DNA from 2 places in the Nonomuraea sp. NPDC049625 genome. Region 1 is predicted to be linked to the other one. Evidence: riboswitches for the same ligand, from Rfam matches in the RefSeq annotation. Region 1 holds a riboswitch; the other holds the start of a gene.

Evidence for each region. Region 1 has a riboswitch for cobalamin ahead of cobN (cobaltochelatase subunit CobN). Riboswitches for the same ligand answer to the same signal wherever they lie in the genome.
Region 2: another riboswitch for cobalamin. It lies ahead of AB0J87_RS13830 (ribonucleoside-diphosphate reductase subunit alpha); the one in region 1 lies ahead of cobN (cobaltochelatase subunit CobN).

What each region holds. Positions count from the first base shown of each region.
Region 1 covers NZ_JBFAOQ010000008.1:160,368-170,142, forward strand. The annotation lists gene AB0J87_RS32710 (cobalt-precorrin-6A reductase) at 1-201, shown strand, start outside; gene cobJ (precorrin-3B C(17)-methyltransferase) at 192-1,670, opposite strand; gene AB0J87_RS32720 (precorrin-8X methylmutase) at 1,676-2,296, opposite strand; gene AB0J87_RS32725 (precorrin-3B synthase) at 2,293-3,684, opposite strand; cobalamin riboswitch at 3,755-3,880, shown strand; gene cobN (cobaltochelatase subunit CobN) at 3,935-7,543, shown strand; gene AB0J87_RS32735 (cobyrinate a,c-diamide synthase) at 7,498-8,826, opposite strand; gene cobO (cob(I)yrinic acid a,c-diamide adenosyltransferase) at 8,820-9,422, opposite strand; gene AB0J87_RS32745 (VWA domain-containing protein) at 9,425-9,775, opposite strand, start outside.
Region 2 covers NZ_JBFAOQ010000003.1:58,988-68,762, reverse strand. The annotation lists gene AB0J87_RS13850 (hypothetical protein) at 27-314, shown strand; gene glmS (glutamine--fructose-6-phosphate transaminase (isomerizing)) at 328-2,148, shown strand; gene AB0J87_RS13840 (SAM-dependent methyltransferase) at 2,207-2,977, shown strand; gene AB0J87_RS13835 (tripartite tricarboxylate transporter substrate-binding protein) at 3,054-4,001, shown strand; cobalamin riboswitch at 4,006-4,201, shown strand; gene AB0J87_RS13830 (ribonucleoside-diphosphate reductase subunit alpha) at 4,326-6,506, shown strand; gene AB0J87_RS13825 (ribonucleotide-diphosphate reductase subunit beta) at 6,517-7,512, shown strand; gene AB0J87_RS13820 (mechanosensitive ion channel domain-containing protein) at 7,569-8,585, shown strand; tRNA gene AB0J87_RS13815 (tRNA-Pro) at 8,755-8,830, shown strand; tRNA gene AB0J87_RS13810 (tRNA-Leu) at 8,947-9,020, shown strand; gene AB0J87_RS13805 (hypothetical protein) at 9,180-9,775, shown strand, end outside.

The sequences.
Region 1 (9,775 bases):
GATGGCGAACGCGCCCTCATCCGCGAGCACCGGTTGGACGTGCTGGTCACCAAGGACAGCGGCGGGCCGATGACCACCGCCAAGCTGGTCGCGGCCCGCGAGCTCGGACTGCCGGTGATCATGGTGGACCGGCCGCCACTGCCCCCCGGCGTCCGGCTGGTGGAGACCGCCACGGAGGCGGCCGCCTGGGCTCAGGGATAGCGGCGCGGCGTGTAGACGACGCCGCGCTCGGTGACCCGGGTCGTCGAGGAGCCGACGATCAGCAGGCAGCGCATGTCCACCTGCGCGGGATCGAGCTCCCCGAGCGTGGTGACGGTGACGCTCTCCCGCTCGCCGCCGACATTACGCCCGATCACCACCGGGGTGGCGGCGTCGCGGTGCTCCAGCAGCAGGTCACGGGCGGCGGCGACCTGCCACGTACGGCTGCGCGAGGCCGGGTTGTAGATCGCCAGCACCAGGTCCGCCTTCGCGGCGGCGCTCAGCCGGCCGGCCACCACCTCCCACGGCTTGAGCAGGTCCGACAGCGACAGCACGCAGTAGTCGTGGCCCAGCGGCGCGCCGACCCGGCTGGCCACGGCCTGGGCGGCAGTCAGCCCGGGGACGATCCGCACCGGCACGTCCGGGAAGCCGGCCGCGGCCTCCAGCACGGCGCTGGCCATCGCGAACACGCCCGGGTCGCCGGAGGACACCACGGCCACCCGCGCGCCGTCGCGGGCCAACTCCAGCGCGTGCCGGGCGCGCTCGGCCTCCACCCGGTTGTCGGTGCGGTGGCGGCGCTGGCGCGGGTTCGGGGCGACGCGGTCCACGTACGGGCCGTACCCGACGAGGTCGGTCGCGGCCGCCAGCGCCTCCTGGGCCTCGGGCGTGAGCCACGGTCGCCCGGCGGGCCCGAGGCCCACCACGACCACCTCGCCCCGGGTCTCGGTCTGGGGCGGTTCGGGGACGAAGGTCCGCTCGGCGGGGCTGGCGAGCAGGGCCAGCGAGAAGTACGGAACGCCGTCGGCGTCCACGTCCTTGAGCGGCGCGACGCGTTCGGCTCCCATGGTGGCGCGCTCGACGTACCAGGCGTCGTCCAGCCGCCCGGCCTCGGCCAGCGCGTCGCGGACCTTCTCGAACGTCCGGCCCAGCTTGAGCACCGCCGCCGAGTCGGTGCCGCGGAGCCTGTCCGCCAGCACCTCGGCGGGCAGCGTGCCGGGCAGCACGGTCAGCACCTCGTCCCGCTCCACCAGCGGCCGGCCCAGCACGGCCGAGGCGGCGCTGACGGAGGTGACGCCGGGCACCACCTCGGTCGGATAGCGGTGGGCGAGCCGCTTGTGCATGTGCATGTACGAGCCGTAGAACAGCGGGTCTCCCTCGGACAGCACGACCACGGTCCGGCCCGCGTCCAGGTGGGCGGCCAGCCGCTCGGCGCAGTCGGCGTAGAAGTCGTCGAGCGCGCCCTGGTAGCCGCCGGGGTGGTCGGTGGTCTCCGTGGTCAGCGGGTAGAGCAGCAGCTCCTCGATCTGGCCTTCCGTCATGTACGGCAGCGCGATCGAGCGGGCGATGCTGCGGCCGTGCCTGGCGGCGTGGTAGGCGATCACGTCGGCCTCGCCGATCAGCCGGGCCGTCTTGACCGTGACCAGCTCGGGATCCCCGGGACCGAGCCCGACCCCGTACAGCCGTCCCGTCATCGCCATCACTCCGTCTCGTTCGCGATGGCGTTGACCGCCGCCGCCGTCATCGCACTGCCGCCGCGGCGGCCGTGCACCACCAGATATTCCAGGTCGCTGTCCGCCAGTGCCCGCTTGGACTCGGCCGCGCCGATGAACCCCACCGGGATGCCGAGCACGGCGGCGGGCCTGCCCGCGCCCTCGGCGACCAGTTCGAGCAGCCGGAACAGCGCGGTCGGCGCGTTGCCGATCGCCACCACCGCGCCGTCGAGGCGGTCGCGCCACAGCTCCAGCGCGGCGGCGCTGCGCGTGGTGCCGAGCCGTTCGGCCAGCTCCGGGACGCCGGGGTCGCCCAGCGTGCACACCACCGCGTTGTCCGCGGGCAGCCGGCGCCTGGTCACGCCGGAGGCGACCATCTGCGCGTCGCACAGCACGGGCGCGCCCCTTCGCAGCGCCGCGCGCGCCCGGACGACCACGGCAGGCGACCAGTCCAGGTCGGTCACGAGGTCGGTCATGCCGCAGGCGTGGATCATCCGCACCGCCACCTGCGCGACCTCGGGCGGCATTCCGGTGAGGTCGGTCTCGGCACGGATGGTCGCGAACGAGCGCCGGTAGATCTCGGCCCCGTCGCGGATGTAGTCGCTCACTGATGCCTTTCCTGGTATCCGTCGCCGGTGGCGACCATCTGGACGACCCGGCCGCGCGGCAGCCCGCAGCGCCGCTCGCAACCGGCCCAATGCACGGGCGTCGCCGGACGGCCGTCCAGGGTCGCCACCCAGCGCCGCGCGTCCTCCTGGACGTCGGCCAGGGACTTGGCGCAGCCCGGACGGCCGGTGCAGGCGCTCACCCCGGCCCACGGCGACGCCGGGTCCGTCACCAGCCCGGCCGCCTCCAGCATTCGCGCCGCCCGGCCGGCGGCGGGCGGCAGGTCGAGGAGTACGACGGTCCGCCACGGCGTCAGCCGGACCGGCACGCCGGTGGCGTCTCCCGGGTCGGACGCGGTGGCGTCTCCCGGATCGGGCACGCCGGTGGCGCCTCCCGGACCAGGCGCGCCGGTGGTGCCGGCCGGGCCGTTCACCTCGGCCGCTGCGGCGATGGCGCTTGCCTGGGCGGCGGACAGCCGTCCGAGCGGCACCACGACCTCCAGCGCCACCCGCCCGTCCCGCTGCTCGACCCGCCCGGCACGCGGCGCCGAGACCGTATCCCGGACGACCGGAGCGGGCGGTGCCCACATCTCGGCGTCCGGGGCCGGCCCGGCGTGCGGCTGGTGCCCGGAGCGGGCCTCGGCGGCGCGGTCGGCAGTGCCGGTGCGATCGCGGGGGGCGGTGGTGGTGTGGTCGTGGGGGGCGATGCGGTCGTGGGGGGCGGTGGTGGTGCGGAGTCGGGTGGCGATGCGGGCGGGGCCGTTGTCCAGCTCCGCGATCCGCCACGCGCCCCGATCCCCTTCCGGCCGTTCGTCGAGGAACGCCTCGGCGGCGGCGATCATGAGTTCGGCGGCCACGTCCGCCCCCACGGCGAGCCCGGCGTCCACGCCCGCCAGCAGCAGCCGCCCGTCGAAGAACGTGACGTCGGCCCCCAGCGCGAGCATGTCGCCGCTGCCCTCGTCCACCGCGAACAGGAACCGTCCCGGCAGCCCGGCCAGCCGGGGCCGCGAGCACAGCGCCCGGTCCAGCGCCGCCACCAGGGGCTGCGGGTCCAGCAGGCCGGGGCCCGTGCGACCGCCGAGCGGCGAGGCCACGATGTTGCGTACGCGCTCGTGCGCCTGCGACGGCAGCAGTCCGGCGGCGGCGATCCGCTCGGCGAAGGCGGCGGGTGAGCGCAGGCCGCGCACCTGGACGTTCGCCCGGGAGGTCAGCTCGATCACGTCCGAGCCGAGGTCGGCCGCGCAGGCGGCCAGCTCACGCAGCCGGGCGGGTGAGATCGCGCCGCCGGGCAGGCGGACGCGGGCCAGCGGGCCGTCGGCGGCCTCGTGCACCTGTAGCGCCCCCGGACAGGCGTCGGGGCGCATACGTCCGGAAAAGTCGGCTATGGACACGATCAGGATGGTAACGCCACTTCTGGCGGGGGTCGCTCTTGTCGTAGGCTCCCTGTAGGCGATGGCTAGGGAGGAAGCCGGTGCGAATCCGGCGCGGTCCCGCCACTGTGACCGGGGAGCGAACCCCACCGCAGGCCACTGCCCGGCGACGGGTGGGAAGGCCGGGGTGAGCGCTGATCCGGGAGCCAGGAGACTCCGGCCGCCGCGACACCCGCGACCCGGGGCGAGGACCCCGAGGGAGGATTGCGCCGTGCCTGGCGACAGCCGTACCGTCCTGCTGCTCTCGACCTCCGACACCGACCTGCTCAGCGCTCGCGCGAGCGGTGCCGCCTACCGGTTGGGCAACCCGGCCCGGCTGGCGGCCGAGGACCTGCCCGCCCTGCTGGAAGGCGCCGACGTGGTCGTGGTGCGCCTGCTCGGCGGGCGGCGCGCCTGGGAGGAGGGCCTGGACGCGCTGCTGGCCGGCCCTCTGCCGGTGGTGGTGCTGGGCGGCGAGCAGGCCCCGGACGCCGAGCTGATGGAGCTGTCCACGGTCAGCGGCGGCGTCTGCGCCGAGGCCCACGCGTACCTGGCCCACGGCGGGCCGCCGAACCTGGCCGAGCTGCACGCGTTCCTGTCGGACACGGTGCTGCTGACCGGGCACGGGTTCGCGCCGCCGGAGGCCACGCCCTCCTGGGGGCTGCTGGAACGCGACGCGCGGCCCGGGCCGGGACCCGTGATCGGGGTGCTCTACTACCGGGCGCATCACCTGGCGGGCAACACCGCGTTCGTGGAGACGCTCTGCGCGGCCGTGGAGGAGGCGGGCGGCCGGGCGCTGCCGGTGTTCTGCTCCTCGCTGCGCACCGCCGAACCCGAGCTGCTCGACACGCTGCGCGCCGCCGACGCGCTGGTGGTGACCGTGCTGGCGGCGGGCGGCTCGCGCCCCGCGACGGCGGGCGCGGGCGGCGACGACGAGGCGTGGGACGTGGGCGCGCTGGCCGCGCTCGACGTGCCGATCCTGCAGGGACTCTGCCTGACCACCGGCAGGCAGGCGTGGGAGGAGAACGACGACGGGCTGTCGCCGCTGGACGCCGCCTCGCAGGTGGCCATCCCGGAGTTCGACGGGCGGATCATCACGGTGCCGTTCTCGTTCAAGGAGATCGACCCCGAGGGGCTGACCGTCTACGTCGCCGACCCCGAGCGGGCCGCCCGGGTGGCGGGCATCGCGGTACGGCACGGGCTGCTCCGGCACACCCCGCCCGCCGAGCGCCGCCTGGTCGTGATGTTGTCGGCGTACCCGACCAAGCACTCCCGGGTGGGCAACGCGGTCGGCCTGGACACCCCGGCCAGCACGGTCAGGCTGCTGGCCAGGCTCGCCGAGGCCGGCTACGACCTCGGCGAGGGCTTCCCGGGCGTGGCCGAGCAGGACGGCGACGCGCTCATCCACGCGCTGATCGCCGCCGGCGGCCAGGACCAGGACTGGCTGACCGAGGAGCACCTGGCGGGCAATCCGGTACGCATCTCCGCCGCGTCCTACGAGCGCTGGTACCGCACCCTGCCCGAGGAGCTGCGGACTGAGATGGAGCGGCACTGGGGGCCGCCGCCGGGCGAGCTGTTCGTGCACGAGGGTGACATCGTCCTCGCGGCGCTGCGGGCGGGGAACCTGGTGGTGATGGTGCAGCCGCCGCGCGGCTTCGGCGAGAACCCGATCGCCATCTACCACGACCCCGACCTGCCGCCCAGCCACCACTACCTGGCCGCCTACCGCTGGCTGTCGGCCGAGTTCGCGGGCTCCGGCGCGCACGCGATGGTGCACGTGGGCAAGCACGGCAACCTGGAGTGGCTGCCCGGCAAGTCGGCCGGCATGTCCGCCGCGTGCGGCACCGACGCGGCCATCGGCGACCTGCCGCTGGTCTACCCGTTCCTGGTGAACGACCCCGGCGAGGGCACGCAGGCCAAGCGGCGGGCGCACGCCGTGCTGGTGGACCACCTGGTGCCGCCCATGGCGCGGGCGGAGACGTACGGCGACATCGCCCGGCTGGAGCAGCTCCTGGACGAGCACGCCACGATCGCGGCCATGGACCCGGCCAAGCTGCCCGCCATCCGGGCGCAGATCTGGACGCTCATCCAGGCCGCCCGGCTCGACCACGACCTGGGGCTGGCGGACCGGCCGCACGACAGCGAGTTCGACGACTTCATCCTGCACGTGGACGGCTGGCTGTGCGAGGTCAAGGACGCGCAGATCCGCGACGGCCTGCACGTGCTCGGGCAGGCTCCGGCCGGGCAGGTGCGCGTGGACCTGGTCCTGGCGATGCTGCGCGCCCGGCAGATGTGGTCGGGCCGCGAGACGCTGCCCGGCCTGCGTGAGGCGCTGGGCCTGGCCGAGGACGGCACGGCGGGGCTCGGCAGCGTGGACCGGGCCGAGGCGACCGCCCGGGCGCTGGTGGAGGCCATGGAGGAACGCGGCTGGGCGACGGAGGCGGCGGAGGAGGTCACGCGGGAGGTCACGCGCGAGCTGCCCGGCGAGCGGCGCGACCTGGTGACGCGGGTCCTCGAGTTCGCCGCCACCGAGGTGGTGCCACGCCTGGCCCGCACCACCGACGAGCTCGACCACGTCCTGCACGCCCTGGACGGCGGCTACGTTCCCGCCGGGCCGAGCGGCTCGCCGCTGCGCGGCCTGGTCAACGTGCTGCCGACAGGCCGCAACTTCTACTCCGTCGATCCCCGCGCGGTCCCGAGCCGGCTCGCCTGGGAGACCGGCCAGGCCATGGCCGAGTCGCTGCTGGAGCGCTACCGGTCGGACACCGGCGAGTGGCCGCGTTCGGTGGGGCTGTCGGTCTGGGGCACCAGCGCCATGCGCACGGCGGGCGACGACGTGGCCGAGGTGCTGGCCCTGCTCGGCATCCGCCCCGAATGGGACGAGGCCTCACGCCGGGTCACGTCCCTGGAGCCGATCCCGCTCGCCGAGCTGGGCCGTCCCAGGATCGACGTGACGGTCCGGATCAGCGGTTTCTTCCGCGACGCGTTCCCGCACGTGGTGGCCATGCTCGACGACGCCGTACGGCTGGCCGCCGGGCTGGACGAGCCGTACGAGGACAACTACGTGCGCGCCCACGTCGCCGCGACCGGGGGCGACGAGCGCCAGGCGACCATGCGTGTCTTCGGGTCGGCGCCGGGCGCGTACGGGGCCGGGCTGCTGCCCCTGATCGACAGCCGCAACTGGCGCGACGACGCCGACCTGGCCGAGGTGTACGCGGTGTGGGGCGGCTTCGCCTACGGCCGCGACCTCGACGGCGTGGCGGCCCGCCCGCAGATGGAGGACGCCTACCGCAGGATCGCGGTGGCCGCCAAGAACGTCGACACCCGCGAGCACGACATCGCCGACTCCGACGACTACTTCCAGTACCACGGCGGGATGGTCGCCACCGTCCGCGCGCTGACCGGCAGGGCCCCGGCCGCGTACGTCGGCGACAGCACCCGCCCCGACGCCGTCCGCACCCGCACCCTGTCGGAGGAGACCTCTCGCATCTTCCGGGCCAGGGTCGTCAACCCGCGCTGGCTGGCCGCGATGCGCCGCCACGGCTACAAGGGGGCCTTCGAGCTGGCCGCCACGGTCGACTACCTGTTCGGCTACGACGCCACGACCGGGGTGGTCGCCGACTGGATGTACGACAAGCTCACCGAGACGTACGTGCTCGACCCGGAGAACCAGGCGTTCATGGCGCAGTCCAACCCCTGGGCCCTGCACGGCATCGCCGAACGCCTGCTGGAGGCCGCCGAGCGGGGCATGTGGCAGCACCCCGACCCGGAGGTCCTGCGCGGCCTGCAGGAGGTCTACCTCAAGACCGAGGGCGACCTGGAGGACGACACCAGCCGCTGAGCCGTCATCGGCTGCCCGGCCCAGTGCAGGTGCAGGTAGGACGCGGTCACCTGGGCGTCGCCGAATCCGTCGGCGCCGCCTTCCCAGCGGAACAACGGCTCGCCGGCGTACTCGACGGCGGTGCGGTGGAATTCGTGCCCGCGAAAGCGCTCGCCCGGCTCCGTCAGCGGCGAACGCCTGAGCGCGACCGCGTCCCGGTAGCCGAGCGTCAGCCTCGGCGTCATCCGTGCCCGGCCCGGCACCCGCCCGCACATCCGCTGCCCGTCCAGCTCCTCGCACAGGTAGAGCAGCCCGGCGCACTCGGCGGCGATCGGGCCGCGGAAGGCCGCCACCTGCGCGCGCAGCGGCTCGTTGGCGGCCAGCTCGGCGGCGTACACCTCGGGGAAGCCGCCGCCGATGACGAGCGCCGCGGTCCCGTCCGGCAGCCGCTCGTCCCGCAGCGGGTCGAACACCGCGACGTCCGCCCCGGCCGCCCGCAGCAGCTCGACGTGCTCGGCGTAGCCGAACGTGAACGCAGCCCCGCCCGCCACCGCCACCACCGGCCGGTTCGTCCGCTCCCCCCGCGCGGGCTCCCAGGGGACGGCGTCCAGCGGCGGGGCCGACGCCGCCAGCCGGAGCAGCGCGTCGAGGTCGCACGAGCGGGTCACCAGCGCGGCCAGCCGGTCCACCGCGGCCAGCGCCTCGGCCTCCCGTTCGGCGGCGGGCACCAGCCCCAGATGCCGCGACGGCGTGGAGACGGCGTCGTCGCGGCGGATCGCGCCCAGCACCGGCATCCCCGCCGCGGCCAGCGCGGAGCGGCACAGCTCCTCGTGCCGGTCCGAGCCCACCCGGTTCAGCACCACCCCGCCCACCCGCACCCGGGGGTCGAACGTGGCGAACCCGTGCACCACCGCCGCCACCGACCTGCTCTGCCGCGCCGCGTCCACCACCAGCACGACGGGAGCGTCCAGCAGCCTGGCCACGTGAGCGGTCGAGGCGAAGTCGGTGTCCCCCTTGCCGTCGAACAGCCCCATCACGCCCTCGACCACCGCCACGTCGCACCCCGCCGCCCCGTGCCGGAACAGCGGCCGTACGCGCTCCTCACCCACCAGCCACGGATCCAGGTTGCGGCCGGGACGCCCGGTGGCCAGCGCGTGATAGCCCGGGTCGATGTAGTCGGGGCCCACCTTGTGCGGCGAGACGCGCAGCCCGCGCGCCCGCAGCGCCGCCATCAGCCCCGTGGCCACCGTCGTCTTGCCGCTGCCCGACGACGGCGCGGCGATGACGAGCCGGGGAACTACCACTCGATGCCCTTCTGCCCCTTCTGCCCAGAATCCATGGGGTGGCGGACCTTGCCCATCTCCGTCACCAGGTCCGCCACTTCGATCAGCCGCTCGGGCGCGTCCCTGCCGGTGATCACCACGTGCTGGTTGCCGGGCCGTCCGGCGAGCGCGGCCACCACGTCGTCCAGTTCCAGCCAGCCCCACTTCAGCGGGTACGTGAACTCGTCCAGCACGTAGAACCGGTACGTCTCGGCCGCCAGATCCCGCTTGATCTGCTCCCACCCTTCACGGGCGTCGGCCGCGTGATCCTCCTCGGCGCCCGGCCGCTGGATCCACGACCAGCCCTCGCCCATCTTGTGCCAGGTCACCGAGCCGCCCTCGCCCGTCTCCCCGAGCACCTTCAGCGCCCGCTCCTCGCCGATGCGCCACTTGGCCGACTTCACGAACTGGAACACCCCGACCGGCCAGCCCTGGTTCCAGGCCCGCAACGCCATCCCGAACGCCGCCGTCGACTTGCCCTTGCCGGGACCGGTGTGCACGATCAGCAGCGGCCGGTTGCGGCGCTGCCGGGTGGTGAGGCCGTCGTCGGGGACGACGGCGGGCTTTCCCTGCGGCATGCTCAGACCGCCTTCCTGTGATCGCGCACCACCGAGCCGAGATCGGCCAGGGAGTCGAGGGAGACGAGACGGGCCCGCAACCGGGCCGCCAGCCGGACCGCCAGGCCCAGCCGTACCGGGCCGCTCTCGCAGTCCACGACCACCGCCGCCGTACCCTCCAGCAGCGCCGCCGCCCGGTCCACGTCGCCGCCCGCCGTGGCGCGCCCGTCCGTCACCAGCACCAGAAGGGGCCGCCGCGCGGGGTCGCGCAGCCGTTCCACGCGCAGCACCTCGGCGGCCCGCGCCAGACCGGCCGCCAGCGGGGTGCGCCCGCCGGTCGGCAGCGAACGCAACCGCGCCGCGCCCGCCTCCAC
Region 2 (9,775 bases), on a different contig from region 1:
TTGAAGTGTCTCGTTCCAGATGCGTAATGTCCTCGTCTGTGTCCCCGGCACGACATCCCTACGAAGACCTCATCGTCCACCTCACCGAGACGAGCCCGCTGGGCCCGGGTGAGGCGGCGAAGGTGATCGCCGACGTGCTGTCGTACTTCTCCGAGTCCGTCGAGGAGTACGTCCGCCGCCGGCACGCCGAGCTGAAAACGGTCGGCCACACCAACGACGAGATCTTCCCCAGGATCGCCGCCGAATTACGCGGTCGGCGGGTCGCGGCACCGGAGCTGTCCCTGCGGCAGCTGCGCAGGATCGTCTACGGATGAAGAGGAGACCTCGATGTGCGGAATCGTGGCCTATGTCGGCCCACGGGACGCGGCGCCCATCCTGCTGGAGGGCCTGCAGCGTCTGGAGTACCGGGGGTACGACTCGGCCGGGGTCGTGGTGTCCAACCGGGGGCTCAAGCTACGCAAGGTCAAGGGCCGCGTGGCGGACCTGGCCAAGGTCGTGCCGGCCAGGTTCAAGGGCACCCTGGGCATCGGGCACACCCGCTGGGCCACGCACGGCGTGCCGAGTGACGAGAACGCCCATCCCCACCTTTCCTCCGACGAGCGCATCGCGGTCGTGCACAACGGCATCATCGAGAACGCCGGCGAGCTGCGCGCGAAGCTGGAGGCCGACGGCGTGGTGTTCGCCTCCGAGACGGACACCGAGGTGCTCGCGCACCTGATCGCGCGCGCCGCCGACGAGAACGACTCCCTGGAGGAGGCGGTCAGGAAGACGCTCAAGAGCATCGTCGGCACGTACGGCATCGCGGTCATCGACCGCGAACGCCCCGGCGAGGTGGTCGTGGCGCGCAACGGCAGCCCGATCGTGCTGGGCATCGGCGAGAAGGAGATGTTCGCCGCGTCCGACGTGGCCGCGCTCGTCCGCTACACGCGCCAGGTCGTGCACCTGGAGGACGGCGAGCTGGCCGTGCTCAAGGCCGACGGCTTCCACACCTTCGCCAGCGACGCCCGCGAGACCGCCAAGGAGCCGCTGACCGTCGACTGGGACGCCGGCCACTACGACACCGGCGGCTACGAGCACTACCTGCTCAAGGAGATCTCCGAGCAGCCCGAGACGATCACCCGTACGATGAGCGGCCGGCTCGACGAGCGCTTCCACGTGGCCCACCTGGGCGGGCTCAACATGGACGCCCGCGAGACGCGGGGCTTCCGCCGGGTGAAGATCATCGGCTGCGGGTCCGCGTACTACTCGGGACAGATCGGGGCGCAGCTCATCGAGGAGCTGGCCCGCATCCCGTCCGACGCCGAGCCCGCCAGCGAGTTCCGCTACCGCAACCCGGTCGTCGACCCCGACACGCTCTACGTCGCCATCAGCCAGTCGGGCGAGACGTACGACACGCTCGCCGCCGTGCAGGAGCTCAAGCGCAAGGGCGGCCGCGTCATCGGCATCGTCAACGCGGTCGGCAGCGCCATCGCCCGCGAGGTGGACGGCGGCATCTACCTGCACGCGGGTCCCGAGGTCTCGGTGGCCTCGACCAAGGCGTTCACCTCGACGTCGCTGGCGTTCGCGCTGCTCGCGCTGCACCTGGGCCGGGTGCGCGACCTGTCGCCCGCCGACGGGCGGCGCATCGTCGACGGCCTGCGCAGGCTGCCGGGGCAGATCGAGGAGATCCTCACCCAGAGCGACAAGATCGCCGAGCTGGCGCAGAAGTACGCCAAGCACCCGAGCATGATGTTCGTGGGCCGCGTGCGCGGCTACCCGGTGGCCAGGGAGGGTGCGCAGAAGCTCAAGGAGATCTCGTACGTGCACGCCGAGGCGTACCCGGCCAGCGAGCTCAAGCACGGGCCGCTCGCGCTGATCGGCCCCGACATGCCGACGGTCGCCATCGTCCCCGACGACGAGCTGCTCGACAAGAACCTCACCACGCTGGGCGAGATCCGCGCGCGCGGCGGGCAGGTGCTCATGGTCGGTCACCGCGAGCCCGACGTCAAGCTGGCCGACGACGTGATCGTGATCCCCAAGAACGAGATCGAGCTGGACCCGATCCTGCTCACGATCCCGCTTCAGCTGCTCGCGTACTATGCCGCGGTGGCGCTCGGCCGGGATGTGGACAAGCCTCGCAATCTCGCCAAGAGCGTCACGGTTGAATAAACAGGCTAATTTGGCCTCAAACCTCGTTATCTTGCTGCGGACGACATAAATTCGATACGTGCGGCAGTTCGACGCTGAGAGGCCCAATCTCGCACGCATGTACGATTACATGCTCGGCGGGAAGGACAACTTCGCGGTCGACCGCCAGGCCATCGAGCAGCTCGCCGAGCTGATCCCGGAGGCGGTCCCGCTGGCCCGCGCAAACCGGGCCTTCCTCCAGCGTGCCGTGCGCTACGTGGCCGCCGCCGGGGTACGGCAGTTCCTCGACCTCGGCAGCGGGCTGCCGACCCAGGGCAGCGCGCACGAGGTGGCGCCCGAGGCCCGGGTCGTCTACGTCGATCGCGATCCGGTCGTCGCAGCACACGCCACGGCCCTGCTCGGACACTCGGGCAGGGCCGCGCTCGTCGAGGCGGACCTCCTGGATCCCGACGCGGTGCTGGCGGGAGCGGGCGGGTTCCTGGACCTGCGCCGGCCGGTCGGGGTGCTGCTCGTGTCGATCCTGCACTTCCTGCCGGATTCGGCGCGGCCGCAGCAGGCTCTGGCGACCCTGCGCGAGCGGCTGGCGCCGGGCAGCTACCTGGTGATCACCCACGCCACCTCGATGGGCCGTCTGGAGGACGGGCAGCGCTACCGGGGCGCCTCCTCGGACGATCCGAGCGGCGGCACCGACCGCACGCCCGCCGAGATCCGCGCCTTCTTCGGCGACTTCCCGCTGGAGCCGCCGGGCCTGGTACAGGCCGTCGACTGGCGTCCCGACCGGCCCAAGCTGGTGGGGGACTGGTCGCTGCCGTCGTCCCTGATGGCCGGGGTCGGCAAAAAGCCACTATGAGAGATATGTGTATCTCTGCGTATTGTGTCGATAACTTAGAGTGAGCGATGACTCGCGATGCTCGGGGGAGAGGCACATGCGCCGTCGGCGGTTCTTCGCATGGGGGCTGGGCCTGGCCGCGTGCGCGGCCGGCTGCGGGACGGAGCGCTTCGCCGGGAGCGCGGCGGGCCTGCGCGCCCGATACTCGATCGGCCCTCAGGGGCGCCGCTGGGAGCGCGTCGGGCAGGCGTTCGCCGGCGCGGCCCGGACGGCCGGATACGAGACCGGCGCGGGCACCAGGATCATGGTGAGCGGGCTGCCCGCGCTGGCCGCCGCCGAGCTGAACAACGGCCAGACCCTCCTCGACACCGCGACCCCCCTGTCCAGGCTCACCGGCGAGGTCGAGGTCGTGGTCGTGCCCGTCCACTCGCCGTTCGGGGACTTCGAGGCGTTCGGCGCCCACCTGCTCGCCAGTCCGGGCCAGACGCAGCTGGCGGGCGGGCCCCAGGGGGAGCCCGACCACCTGCTGTTCGGCCTGATCGCCAGGGGGCTCGGCGCCGACACCCGCCAGCTCGAGTACACCGGCTACCCCAGCAGCCAGGAGGCCGTCACCGCGCTGCTGTCCGGCAAGGCCGCGGCGGCCGCGGGCCCGCTGGCCGACTGGCGCGCGAGCATCAAGGCCGGCCAGGTCAAGGCGCTCGCGGTGTCCTCGGCCAGGCAGGTGCCCGGCCTCGACGCGCCGACGCTGCTGGAGTCCGGCGTACGGGTCGACTTCGTGGACTGGGCGGCGGCCTTCGGGCCCGAGCGCATGACGGATGAGAGCCGCGAATCGGCCATCCGCATGTGCGAGGACGTGACCGGATCGGCCGACTGGGAGGCGGCCTGCCGGTCCGCGGGCTGGATCTCGATCCCGCTCAGCGGCGCCGACTTCAAGCAGTGGCTGGGCTCCGAGGTCGAGCGCACCCGCGCCGTCCTGCGGGATCTCGGTCTGCTCGGCACCACCAAGGCCACAACATGCTGGGGTAGTTGCGGGAACGGCCACTAGATGTAGGATCCTGCTCGTCGCTGGTTCGCCTCTCCGGAGGCGGAGCAAAAGGGAACCCGGTGTGATTCCGGGGCTGCCCCGCAGCGGTGAGCGGGAACGACCGCCGTCAGGTGCACTGGAGCGATCTGGGAAGCGACGGCCATTAGGAGCGATGCGCGCGCCCGCGAGCCCGAAGACCTGCCAGCGGTGTGCCCGGGCCGCCCGCCCGGCACGAAGTGACCATGGCCTCGCGGGAGGGCCGGGGAGCGAAACGGCCGGGGGATGATCCGTGCCGCCGTGCTCTCGCGCGCCCTCACGGGGGACGAGCTCGCGAGGAGAGAGCACGTGACGCAGATCATCGAGGTCGATCGCCGCCTGGCCATCGAGGAGGCCGCCGCCCGGGTCATCACCGACCCGGCCAACTCCCGGGTCGCCGCCCGGCTCCTGGCCGAGGAGATCGCCGACGAGGCCGCCGCGCACGGGGTGCGGACGTTCTCCGAGTCCATCGCCGCCACCCACGCGGCCGGGCTGATCCAGGACGGGCTGGCGGAGTTCGTCGCCGCGCACGCCGCCGAGCTGGACGCGCTGGTCTCCGTGGCGGCGGACGACCGGTTCGAGTATTTCGGGTTGCGCACCGTCTATGACCGCTACCTGCTGCGCCACCCCGAGACGCGGGCGGTGCTGGAGCGCCCGCAGCACTTCTTCCTCCGCGTGGCCTGCGGGCTGTCGGAGTCGGTGGCGGAGGCCGCCGAGCTCTACGCGCTCATGTCCACGCTGTCGTACCTGCCCAGCTCGCCCACGCTGTTCAACTCGGGCGCGCGCCGCCCGCAGCTGTCGTCGTGCTTCCTGCTCGACTCGCCGCGCGACGAGCTGGAGGCGATCTACGACCGGTACGGGCAGGTGGCGCGGCTGTCGAAGTACGCCGGAGGCATCGGCATCGCCTGGACCCGGGTGCGCTCGCGCGGCTCCCTGATCCGGGGCACCAACGGCCACTCCAACGGCATCGTCCCGTGGCTGCGCACGCTCGACTCGTCCGTCGCGGCCGTCAACCAGGGCGGGCGGCGCAAGGGCGCGGCCTGCGTCTACCTGGAGACCTGGCACGCCGACATCGAGGAGTTCCTGGAGCTGCGCGACAACACCGGCGAGGACGCCCGCCGCACCCACAACCTGAACCTGGCGAACTGGGTGCCCGACGAGTTCATGCGCCGGGTGGAGGCGGACGAGGTCTGGTCGCTGTTCGACCCGAAGGAGGTGCCCGACCTCACCGACCTGTACGGTGACGCGTTCACGCGGGCGTACCGCGCGTACGAGGCCGCCGGGCGACATGTCCGGCAGATCCCGGCCAGGACCCTGTACGGCCGGATGATGCGCACGCTCGCCCAGACCGGGAACGGCTGGATGACCTTCAAGGACGCCGCCAACCGCACCTCCAACCAGACCGGCCGCCCCGGGAACGTCATCCACCTGTCGAACCTGTGCACCGAGATCCTGGAGGTCACCAGCGACGCCGAGACCGCGGTCTGCAACCTCGGCTCGATCAACCTGGCCGCCCACCTCCTGGCCGGTGACCTGGCCGGTGACCTGGACTGGGACCGGCTGCGCGGCACCGTGCGAACGGCCGTGCGCTTCCTGGACCGGACCATCGACCTGGGCTTCTACCCGACGCCCGAGGCCGAGGCGGCGAACAAGTGCTGGCGGCCCATCGGGCTCGGCGTCATGGGCCTGGCCGACGTGTTCTTCACGCTGCGGCTGCCGTTCGACTCGCCCGAGGCGCTGGAGCTGTCCACCAGGATCGCCGAGGAGATCGCGCTGGCCGCGTACGACACCTCGGCCGACCTGGCGGCCGAGCGCGGCCGGCACCCGTCGTACGCCGAGACGCGGGCGGCCGGGGGAGTGCTGCACCCGGACCACTACGTCACGAGCACGCGGCGCTGGGACGCCGTGCGGGAGAAGGTCGCCCGCACCGGCCTGCGCAACTCGCTCATGATCGCCGTCGCGCCCACCGCCACGATCGCCTCCATCGCCGGCTGCTACGAGTGCATCGAGCCGCAGGTGTCCAACGTGTTCAAGCGCGAGACGCTGTCGGGCGAGTTCCTCCAGGTCAACCGGTATCTGGTGGCCGATCTGCAGGCGCGCGGGCTGTGGACGCAGCAGCTGCGGGACGACATCAAGCGGGCCGACGGCTCGGTCCAGACGGTCCCCGGCATCCCCGACGACCTCAAGGTGCTCTACCGCACCGCCTGGGAGCTGCCGCAGAAGGCGCTGATCGACCTGGCCGCCGCGCGCCAGCCGTACATCGACCAGTCCCAGTCCCTGAACCTCTTCATGGCCAGCCCGACCATCGGCAAGCTCTCGTCGATGTACGCCTACGCCTGGAAGCGGGGCCTGAAGACCACGTACTACCTGCGCTCCCGGCCCGCCACCCGCATCGCCCAGACCACCGTCCAGGCGGCCCCCACGGAGGCCGCCGCAGAGGCGATCGCCTGCTCCCTGGAGAACCCCGAGACCTGCGAAGCCTGCCAGTAAGGAGACTGTTGTGCTGCTCGACCCAGGTATGGACCTCACGCTGCGGCCCATGCGCTACCCGGACTTCTACGAGCGCTACCGCGCGGCCATCCGCAACACGTGGACCGTCGAGGAGGTGGACCTTCACACCGACCTCGCCGACCTGGCCAGGATGACGCCGCAGGAGCGGCACCTGATCAACCGGCTGGTCGCGTTCTTCGCCACCGGCGACTCCATCGTGGCCAACAACCTCGTGCTCAACCTCTACCAGCACGTCAACGCGCCCGAGGCGCGCCTCTATCTCAGCAGGCAGCTGTTCGAGGAGGCCGTGCACGTCCAGTTCTATCTGACGCTGCTGGACACGTACCTGCCGGATCCCGCCGAAAGGGTGAAGGCCTTCGCCGCGATCGACCACATCCCCTCGATCCGCGACAAGGCGGAATTCTGCTTCAAGTGGATCGACTCGATCAACGAGCTGCAGCGCCTGGAGACGCGGGACGACCGCCGGCGTTTCCTGCTCAACCTCATCTGCTTCGCCGCCTGCATCGAGGGCCTGTTCTTCTACGGGGCCTTCGCGTACGTCTACTGGTTCCGCTCCCGGGGCCTGCTCGGCGGCCTGGCCACCGGGACGAACTGGGTCTTCCGCGACGAGTCCATGCACATGGAGTTCGCCTTCAGCGTGGTGGAGACCGTGCGGGCCGAGGAGCCCGACCTTTTCGACGATGAGCTGGGCAAACAGGTTACCCTCATGGTGGAGGAGGCCGTGGCCGCCGAGCTGGCCTTCGCCGAGGACCTCTGCGGGGACGGCATGCCCGGCATGGGGGTCGCACAGATGCGCCAATACCTGGAATACGTCGCCGACCAGCGGCTGGCCAGGCTGGGCCTGCCCACGAGGTACGGCTCGGCCAACCCCTTCGCGTTCATGGAGCTGCAGGACGTGCAGGAGCTGGCCAATTTCTTCGAACGGCGTGTCTCTGCGTATCAAGTGGCAGTTGAGGGCAATGTGACCTTTGACGAGACTTTCTAGACATTGGGGGCATAGGCGTGCAGTCTCCAGCAGGCTGGCCGATTCTCGTAATCTCGGTGATCGGCTCGATCCTCCTGGTTGAGCTGGTCCGGAGGGTGCTGAACAGGGCCGGACGCAAATGGGCGTTCCCCCGGCACCTGGTGGAGCACTGCACGTGGTCCGCCTTCACCGTGGCGGTCGTGGCGGCCTTCAACCTGGCGTTCGCGCCGGGGATGTTCGGCGCGAGCGCGGACGCGAAGGCCGTCGCGGCCACCGTCAACCGGGTGCTCGGCCTGGCCACCATCGCCGCCGTCACCTGGCTGATCGTGCAGGCCACGTACGCGCTGACGGACGTGGTGCTCGACCGGCTGGTGCTGGTCGAAGGGGAGCGCAACCGCCGGGCGCGGCGGATCATGACGCAGATCGGGCTGGTCCGCCGCATCGCCGCCGCGGTCATCGTCGTGATCGCGATCGGCGCGATGCTCTTCTCGTTCCCGCAGGTCCGCGCGCTCGGCGCGGGCATCCTGGCCTCGGCGGGCATCGCCGGCGCCATCGTCGGCATCGCCGCCCAGCCCACCATCGGCAACGCCCTCGCCGGCCTCCAACTGGCCTTCAGCGACGCGCTCCGGCTCGACGACGTGGTCGTCGTGGAGAACGAATGGGGCCGGATCGAGGAGCTGACCCTCACCTACGTCGTCGTGCGCCTGTGGGACGAGCGCCGCCTGGTCCTGCCGGTGTCGTACTTCACCCAGAACCCGTTCGAGAACTGGACCCGGCACGGCAGCCGCGTCCTCGCCGTCGTGTTCCTGCGCGTGGACTGGTCGGTGCCGGTGCCCAAACTCCGGGAGGCGCTGTACGAGTTCCTGCAGGGCAACCCGCTGTGGGACCAGAAGGACTGGACGCTCCAGGTCACCGACGTGCTGCCGAACGGCCTGGTGGAACTGCGCGCCCTGATGAGCGCCGCGGACTCGCCGTCCTCGTGGGACCTCAAGTGCGACGTACGCGAGTTCCTGGTCAACCACGTCAGGGACAACTACCCCGAGTCCCTGCCCCACTTCCGCGTGGAGACCCCGGAATCGCGCGCGCAGAAATAAATGTGTGGCAAGGCCGCCGATCATTCCTTTACCGTGGACATTGTCCAGCCGCACGAAAGAAAGGCAGCGAAGTGAGCTACCCCCGCCTGTGGCAAGGGCTTTCCGGATAACCGAGCCGATTATCGGAAAGCCGTCCCGGAGTGCACCGGGGCGGCTTATTTATTGACGACCGAGTGTGGGGCAGTTTGGTCAGCCCGCCTGCCTTGGGAGCAGGAGCACCGCAGGTTCGAATCCTGCCACTCGGACAGCGGCCCTGAAAGAAGAGGGCCGCGGGCCACGGCCTGACCGGCGGGATTGGCGCCCCCCGGCCGGACCCGGCCCCCGCCCCGGGCCGGCCCACGCCAGCCAAGCCCGGGGCCCAGCCGCTCTGGCCCAACTGGCAGAGGCGCCGTCTTCAGGAGGCGGAGGTTCAGGGTTCGAATCCCTGGAGCGGCACAGGTGACCTTTCGTGTCGTCTGCCGGGCCGCTGCTCCATGGAGGGGCGTGAGGATCCGCCTGTCTCCCCGCCGGAACGTGATTCCATCAGCGCCCACGGCTGCGTCGAAGGCGCCGAACCATGGCGTGCCGGGTTGCGTCGAACCACATGTGGGTCATGTGAGAAGCCGCGCACTCGCTCTTGCCATGGCCGTGGGGGCGGCGCTGCTCCTGGCCACTTACGGTGGTCAGGTGCCGGCCGCGCCGCCGTTCGACACGCCGTATGCCGCGGCTGCCACGATCGAGGACATCGCCGAGCGCCTGCGCCGCCACGTCGATGACAGGCACCTGCTCGACGGGCAGCGAGTCGCGACGTCGCCCGCCGTGCCTCTGATGCTGGCGTGCCAGGAGGAGAGCGGTCTGAGGCCGCCGATGGGCGTGCCCGCCTACAGTGCGGAGTTGAGGGTGGCCGAGTTGCCGAGGTCGCTGACATTGAGGCTCTGGGTCGTCCCGCCGGAGCGGTCGCGGCCGCTGGCGGATCTCGCGGGCCGCGCTGCGCGGCGGTGCGCGGACGAGAACGACAGCACCGTCACGCTGCCCTTCGACCGCGAGGGCTGGCGTGGGACGCAGCTCATGAACACGGCCGCGCGGAGTCCGGACATGGGGGACGTGTCGACCGAGGCCTACATCGTGGCCGCCCGCGGCCAGTTCCTGGCCGAGGCGTCGTGGTGGTGGCCCATCGAGCAGGGCGAGACCGAGGACTCGCACTGGGTGGG